2 linked regions of the Youhaiella tibetensis genome follow. The main gene of each other region encodes a partner of the protein of the gene in region 2 in a complex. Links are inferred from orthologs where the notes say so. Each region holds a gene or a part of one and is shown on either strand. Other genes may lie near its edges. The genes, in order: FNA67_RS14845 and uvrB.

Region 1 (3,337 bases), 220 kb from region 2 along the record:
TGGCCTCGATGGCGAAGGCGACATCGCCACCCAGCGTTTGGCGGGCGAGTTCGTTGAAGGCTTCGAGATTGGCCGGGCTCTCGACCGTGGCCTCGAACACCCACTCGCCGGTCTCGGCGTCTTCATGGGCGGAGGCGGTCAGCGCCAGGTCGTCACGCTCCATGACGGCATCGACCAGCGCATAGGCCTGATCCTTGGTGAGGGCGACGGATACCTGGTCGACGGTCATGTGAAAGCTCGGTGCTATGGGAAGCGCCGTTCATGCAGCCTCAGGCCGGGAGAGTCAATCGGAGCGGGGTGGTGCCGGGACCCCCACCCTTGTTCCCTCCCCACAAGGGGGAGGGAGACCTGCTGGCTCGAGAGTGCCCCAACGCTTCCCCCCTTGTGGGGAGGGATTGAGAGTGGGGAGCCGCAGGCTCTGGGCTTCAGGCCTTGCGGATGAAGCTATCCAGCACCTTCTTGCGGCCGGTCTGGAAATCGATGGTGAGCTTGTTACCCTCGAGCGCGGCGATTTCGCCGTAGCCGAACTTATTGTGGAACACGCGGTCGCCGACCTTGTAGCCCGAGCCGGGGCCGAGATCGACGGAGCGTGCAACCAGCTCGCCTTCGATGGTGAGCGGGCCCGAACCCTTGCGCTGGGCCTGCTGGGCGCGGGCACGCTGCCAGCCTGGGGTTTCGTAGACGCTCTCGAAGGGGTCGACCGACTGGAAGCGGTTGGCGGTGCGCCCGCCATAGCCGTAGCCGCCATAGGAAGAGCCGGTGTCCTTGACCTCCACCACCTCGGCGGGGAGTTCATCGAGGAAGCGCGAGGGGATGGCCGATTGCCAGAGACCGTGGATGCGGCGGTTCTGGGCCAGGCTGATGCGCACGCGCTTGCGGCCGCGGGTGATGCCGACATAGGCGAGGCGCCGCTCTTCCTCGAGCCCGGCGCGGCCGGATTCGTCGAGCGAGCGCTGATGGGGGAAGAGGCCTTCCTCCCAGCCCGGCAGGAAGACGGTGTTGAACTCGAGGCCCTTGGCCGAGTGCAGCGTCATGATGGAAACGGCGTCGTCGGCCTCGAAGCTGTCGCGGTCCATGACCAGCGCGACGTGCTCGAGGAAGCCGCCCATGGTCTCGAATTCTTCCATGGAGCGCACGAGTTCCTTGAGGTTTTCGAGGCGCCCCGGGCTGTCGGCGGACTTGTCGTTCTGCCACATGGCCGTATAGCCGCTCTCATCGAGAATCTGCTCGGCGAGTTCGGCATGCGGGATGGTGCGCAGGCGTTCGGACCAATCGTCGAACTGTCCCACGAGGTCGCGCAGGGTGGTGCGCTGCTTGGATTTGAGCTCCTCGGTCTCGATGAGCATGCGCGTCGCCGAGAGCAGGGGCACGTTCTGGTGCCGGGCGGCATCGAAGAGGATCTTGAGCGTGGAGTCGCCCAGGCCGCGCTTTGGCGTGTTGACGATGCGCTCGAAGGCCAGGTCGTCGGCGGGCTGCGCCACGAGACGGAAATAGGCCAGCGCATCGCGGATTTCCTTGCGCTCGTAGAAGCGCGGGCCGCCGATTACGCGGTAGTTGAGGCCCAGGGTTATGAAGCGCTCTTCGAATTCGCGCATCTGGAACGAGGCGCGCACCAGGATCGCCATGGAGTTGAGCGTTTCGCCCTGGCGCTGGAACTGCTCGATTTCTTCCCCGATCTGGCGGGCTTCCTCCTCGCTGTCCCAGACGGAGGTGACGGCAACCGTCTCACCCTTCTCGGCGACATCGGTGTGTAGGGTCTTGCCCAACCGGCCCTCGTTATGGGCGATGAGATGGCTGGCGGCCGCCAGGATATTGGCGGTGGAGCGATAGTTGCGCTCGAGCCGGATCACCTTGGCGCCCGGAAAATCCTTTTCGAAGCGCAGGATGTTGTCGACCTCGGCGCCGCGCCAGCCGTAGATCGACTGATCGTCGTCGCCCACCACGCAGATATTGGCCTCGTTGGCCGGGCGCCCCTGGGCGAGCAGGCGCAGCCAGAGATACTGGGCCACATTGCTGTCCTGGTACTCGTCCACCAGCATGTACTTGAAGCGCTGGTGATATTCCTCGAGCACCTTCGGGTTCTCGCGGAAGAGCCGGATGCATTCGAGCAGCAGGTCACCGAAATCGGCGGCATTGAGGGTTTTGAGGCGCGCCTGGTAGTCGGCGTAAAGCTTGGCGCCCTTGCCGTTGGCGTAAAAGCCGCTCTCGGCGGGGGTCACGTCCCGGGGAAGCAGGCCCCGGTTCTTCCAGTCGTCGAGCATGCCGGCGAACTGCCGGGCCGGCCAACGCTTCTCATCGATGTTCTCGGCTTCGAGGAGCTGCTTGATGAGCCGGATCTGGTCATCGGTATCGAGAATGGTGAAGGCGGGCTTGAGGTCCACCAGTTCGGCATGGCGGCGCAGGATACGCGCGCCGATGGAGTGGAACGTGCCCAGCCACGGCATGCCTTCGACCGAGGAGCCGACGAGACTGGCGATGCGCTCCTTCATCTCGCGGGCGGCCTTGTTGGTGAAGGTCACCGCCAGGATTTCCGAGCCGCGCGCCTTGCGGGTGGAAAGGATGTGGGCGATGCGGGTGGTGAGGACGCGCGTCTTGCCCGTACCCGCGCCGGCGAGAACCAGCAGCGGCCCGTCGATGGTCAGGACGGCGTCGCGCTGCTCTTCATTGAGCCCCTGCAGATAGTCAGGTCCGCGCCGGCCGAGCTGGCTGGTAATCGGGCCTCCTGCGGACGGGGCGAGTCTTTGCGGTTCAGCGGGCATGCGGGATTGACGAATCTCTTTTTGTTCTCGTTGCGCAATATAGGTGCGGCGGGGGTGAATGTATATGCAGCCGCGACTAGCGAAGGATCACGACCACCGAGCCGGCGGGGAAGTTCAGGCCCTTGGGTGGGAGCTTTTCGATCGAGTCCTGGATGGCCCTGCGGAATTCGGGCCGGCGTTCGTAGCGGGCGAGGGCCTGGCGAACGGCGGCGCAGCGCTGGCCGGCGATCTTGTAGCGATCCTCGCCCGTGACCGCGGGCGTGCAGACGATGGCGAGCGAACAGCCGTTGCGCTTGGCGCGCAGGCCGAGGGCGGCATAGGTCGTGTGTTCCCGGGGTGGGATGGCGGCGCGCTGGGTGGCGACGTTGGCGAAGACGAACTTGCCCGGCGTCGCGCAGGCGTCGGCCGCATGGGCCGGCGCTCCGGCGAAGAGGATCACCATCAGTCCGGCGAGCGCGGCGAGCCATTTCATCATCGTTACTCCTTGGGCGGCGGGAGGGCGGTGGAGTGTCACGGAAGCGTCATCGCCGTGTCACAACCCCGTAGCGCCGCATGCCTATTGCGGGCCCTCATTGATC
Region 2 (3,532 bases):
CGGCGACCACGCCCAGCACCACCGCCCATTCCGTGCGGCCCGCCGCCTGAAGTGCCAGCACTGCCAGTGCGAACATCGCCACCTTGAAGACCGTCAGCCACGGCTCGCCCAGCCGCATGCCCGACTTCGGCGCCGCGAAGATGCCCCAGGCCGTCGCGGCCACGACCACCGCCACCACCGCGATCAGCCACTTGAGCCAGCCTGCCTGGTCGAGCCCAAGCGCCCACACCACGAAAGCCGCCAGCATCGCCAATTCCGCAACGAACGCCACCAGCAGGTTGCCCCCCTTCAAGATATCCACGCCTAACCTCCTGTTTCCGTCACGCGCCACCCTGCCACGAACGCTCCGCGCTGCCTCTCCGCCAAGGTCGTATTTCCGACCTGCATTTGTGTTTGGAGGCTCGCGCCCCTGTTCCCTTTCCGTTCCTGGCATGCTAAGCAGGGGCAACCAATCACGCCACTACTGACATTACCTGTCACGAGCCCTATCTATCGTGGGAGCGTCGGAGGAAACTGCCTCCGCGCCAGCAGACGGATCGACCATGGCCTCCGAGAAGAAATCCGCCCGTCCGGGCAAAGCCGAATTTTCCATCGATGACTTCCTGGGCGAGATCGAGAAGGCCGAGGACATGGCCGCGAGCAAGCCGCTGCCGCAGGAACGCCTGCGCAACAAGCGCGCCCTCGACCGCGCCGACCGCGCCGCCGCCGAGGAAGCCGTCGCCCCGAAAACCGCGCTCGAAAAGCGCCGCACCACCCAGTCCAGGCGCGACACCGCCACCGGCATGGCCCTCAAGGCTCCCAAGTCCAAGGCCAACTCCGTTGATCGCCCCACCAACCTGCCCGGCCTCGAGGAAGGCATGCAGGCCGGCTTCAACCACATGCCCTCCGGCGCCGCCCGCGACCGCATGACGGCGCGCGACATCTCCCGCGAAGCCGCCAAGGACCCGGAAGTCCTCGGCAAGCTGCGCGATGCGCTCGATACCGCCAAGGCGAAATCCAAAAAGCGCGGCTCGTCCCTCGAAGGCGCCGCCACCGTCGGCATCAGCGCCACCGTCAAGGCGCTCGAAGACATCATCCTCAACGGCCGCAAGGAAGTGGAAGGCTCCGCCCCCTGGGTGCCTCACCGCCCGGAGCGCCCCGAAAAGCGCGAAGGCGGCATCCCCTTCAAGCTCGTCACCGACTATGAACCGCGCGGCGACCAGCCCACCGCCATTGCTGAGCTCATCGAAGGCATCGAGAACGGCGAGACCGACCAGGTCCTGCTCGGCGTCACCGGCTCGGGCAAGACCTTCACCGCCGCCCAGGTCATCGCCCGCACCAACCGCCCGGCCCTCATCCTCGCCCCCAACAAGACGCTGGCCGCCCAGCTTTACGGCGAGTTCAAGTCCTTCTTCCCCGAGAACGCGGTCGAGTACTTCGTCTCCTACTACGACTATTACCAGCCCGAGGCCTACGTTCCGCGCACCGACACCTATATCGAGAAGGAATCCACCATCAACGAGCAGATCGACCGGATGCGCCACTCGGCCACCCGCGCCCTGCTCGAACGCGACGACGTCATCATCGTCGCCTCGGTGTCCTGCATCTACGGTATCGGCTCGGTCGAAGACTACACGGCCATGACCATCGACGTGCAGAAGGGCGAGAAGATCGACCAGCGCGAGCTCCTCGCCAAGCTGGTCGCCCTCCAGTACAAGCGCGGCGACACCGGCTTCGTGCGCGGCACTTTCCGGGTTCGCGGCGACACCATCGAGCTCTTCCCGGCCCACTATGAAGACGCCGCCTGGCGCATCACCCTCTTCGGCAACGAGGTGGAGGCCATCGCCGAGTTCGATCCCTTGACCGGCAAGAAGTCGTCCGACCTCACCTTCATCCGCGTCTTCGCCAACAGCCACCACGTGACGCCGCGCACGACGATGAACCAGGCCATCAAGCTCATCAAGCAGGAGCTTGCCGCCCGCCTCCAGGAGCTCAACGGCGCCGGCCGCTTCCTCGAAGCCCAGCGCCTTGAGCAGCGCACGCTCTTCGATCTCGAGATGATGGAAGCCACCGGCTCCTGCGCCGGCATCGAGAACTATTCGCGCTACTTCTCCGGTCGTCGCCCCGGCGAGCCGCCGCCGACGCTCTTCGAATACCTGCCCGACAACGCCCTGGTGTTCGTGGACGAATCCCACGTCACCATCGGCCAGCTCGGCGCCATGTATCGTGGCGACCTGCGCCGCAAGGCCACGCTCGCCGAATACGGCTTCCGCCTCCCCTCCTGCATGGACAACCGTCCGCTGCGCTTCGAGGAGTGGAACGCCATGCGCCCGCAATCGGTCTATGTCTCGGCCACGCCCGGCTCGTGGGAGATGGAGCAGACCGGCGGCGTCTTCGCCGAACAGGTCATCCGCCCCACCGGCCTCATCGACCCGCCCGTCGAGATCCGCCCCGCCAAGAGCCAGGTGGACGACGTCGTCGACGAGATCCGCCAGACCTCCAAGAACGGCTATCGCACCCTCGTCACCGTCCTCACCAAGAAGATGGCCGAGGACCTCACCGAATACATGCACGAGCAGGGCATCCGCGTGCGCTACATGCACTCGGACATCGACACCATCGAGCGCATCGAGATCATCCGCGACCTGCGCCTGGGCGCCTTCGACGTGCTGGTCGGCATCAACCTCTTGCGCGAAGGCCTCGACATCCCCGAATGCGGGCTCGTCGCCATCCTCGACGCCGACAAGGAAGGGTTCCTGCGCAGCGAAACCTCGCTCATCCAGACCATCGGCCGCGCCGCGCGTAACGTGGATGGCCGCGTCATCCTCTATGCCGACAACACCACCGGCTCGATGGAACGCGCGCTGGCCGAAACCAATCGCCGCCGCGAAAAGCAGATGGCCTACAACGAGGCCAACGGCATCACCCCGCAATCGGTGCGCTCCAACATCCTCGACATCGTCGATTCCGTCGCCGAGCGCGACCACGTCACCGTTTCCATCGGCAAGGGCAAGGACGGCAAGGAACAGGTCCAGGTCGGCGCCAACCTCGCCGCCGTCATCAAGGACCTCGAAGCCCAGATGCGCGAAGCCGCCACCAACCTCGAATTCGAACGCGCCGCACGCCTGCGCGACGAAATCAAGCGCCTGCGCGAAATGGAACTCGACACCCTCGAAGGCGCCGACCTCGCCGCCGACTGACCCCCGCGCCTTCTCCCCCTTGTGGGGGTGAAGAGCGGCTATCCCGACGAACGCCGGGCGCCAGCAGAACCGGGATAGAACTCAGCCCAACCGCGATCCCCGCCTTCATCCCTCATGGCGACGAAAACAAGCGTCCTTGCCCCCCACTTCACCTCTCCCCCTCGGGGAGAGGTCGGCCGCAGGCCGGGTGAGGGGCCGCCCCAACCACCGGCCCCAGGACCCAAAAGCCCTCCAGGCGCCAGCAGAACCGGGATAGAACTCAACCCGACCGCGAGCCACCGCCTTCATCTCCCCTGGCGACGAAAACAAGCGCCCTCGCCCCCACTTCACCTCGCCCCCTCGGGGAGAGGTCG

What was found.
Region 1: the proteins of uvrB (region 2) and FNA67_RS14845 are in contact, whole or in part, in a crystal structure (PDB 7EGT), measured with the Thermus thermophilus proteins. The link is inferred for Youhaiella tibetensis from one-to-one orthologs. Residues at the interface, in WP_096411307.1 of Thermus thermophilus: Glu23, Leu25, Arg26, Asp27, Gly28, Glu29, Arg30, Phe31, Arg55, Glu326, Asp327, Phe328, Glu379, Ser382, Gln383, His398, Gly400, Arg401; in WP_096412145.1 of Thermus thermophilus: His654, Arg656, Phe657, Gln666, Asp668, Glu669, Lys680, Arg681, Leu682, Ser683, Lys685, Tyr686, Ala687.

Annotation. Positions count from the first base shown.
Region 1 is NZ_CP041690.1:3,026,729-3,030,065, reverse strand. What follows is about bases 93-3,114. They hold FNA67_RS14845 (ATP-dependent helicase), read right to left. Parts: upstream 2,760-3,114; coding sequence 426-2,759; downstream 93-425. Other genes in these bases: FNA67_RS14840 (hypothetical protein), read right to left, coding at 2,836-3,114; FNA67_RS14850 (50S ribosomal protein L11 methyltransferase), read right to left, coding at 93-229. Also shown: more of FNA67_RS14850, read right to left, coding at 1-92; more of FNA67_RS14840, read right to left, coding at 3,115-3,234. UniProt on the Escherichia coli protein: A helicase with DNA-dependent ATPase activity. Unwinds DNA duplexes with 3'-5' polarity. Translocates on single-stranded DNA with 3'-5' polarity. Initiates unwinding more efficiently from a nicked substrate than double-stranded DNA.
Region 2 is NZ_CP041690.1:3,243,256-3,246,787, forward strand. What follows is about bases 163-3,379. They hold uvrB (excinuclease ABC subunit UvrB), read left to right. Parts: upstream 163-542; coding sequence 543-3,179; downstream 3,180-3,379. Other genes in these bases: FNA67_RS15865 (DUF2568 domain-containing protein), read right to left, coding at 163-301. In the rest of the region: more of FNA67_RS15865, read right to left, coding at 1-162. UniProt on the Escherichia coli protein: The UvrABC repair system catalyzes the recognition and processing of DNA lesions. A damage recognition complex composed of 2 UvrA and 2 UvrB subunits scans DNA for abnormalities.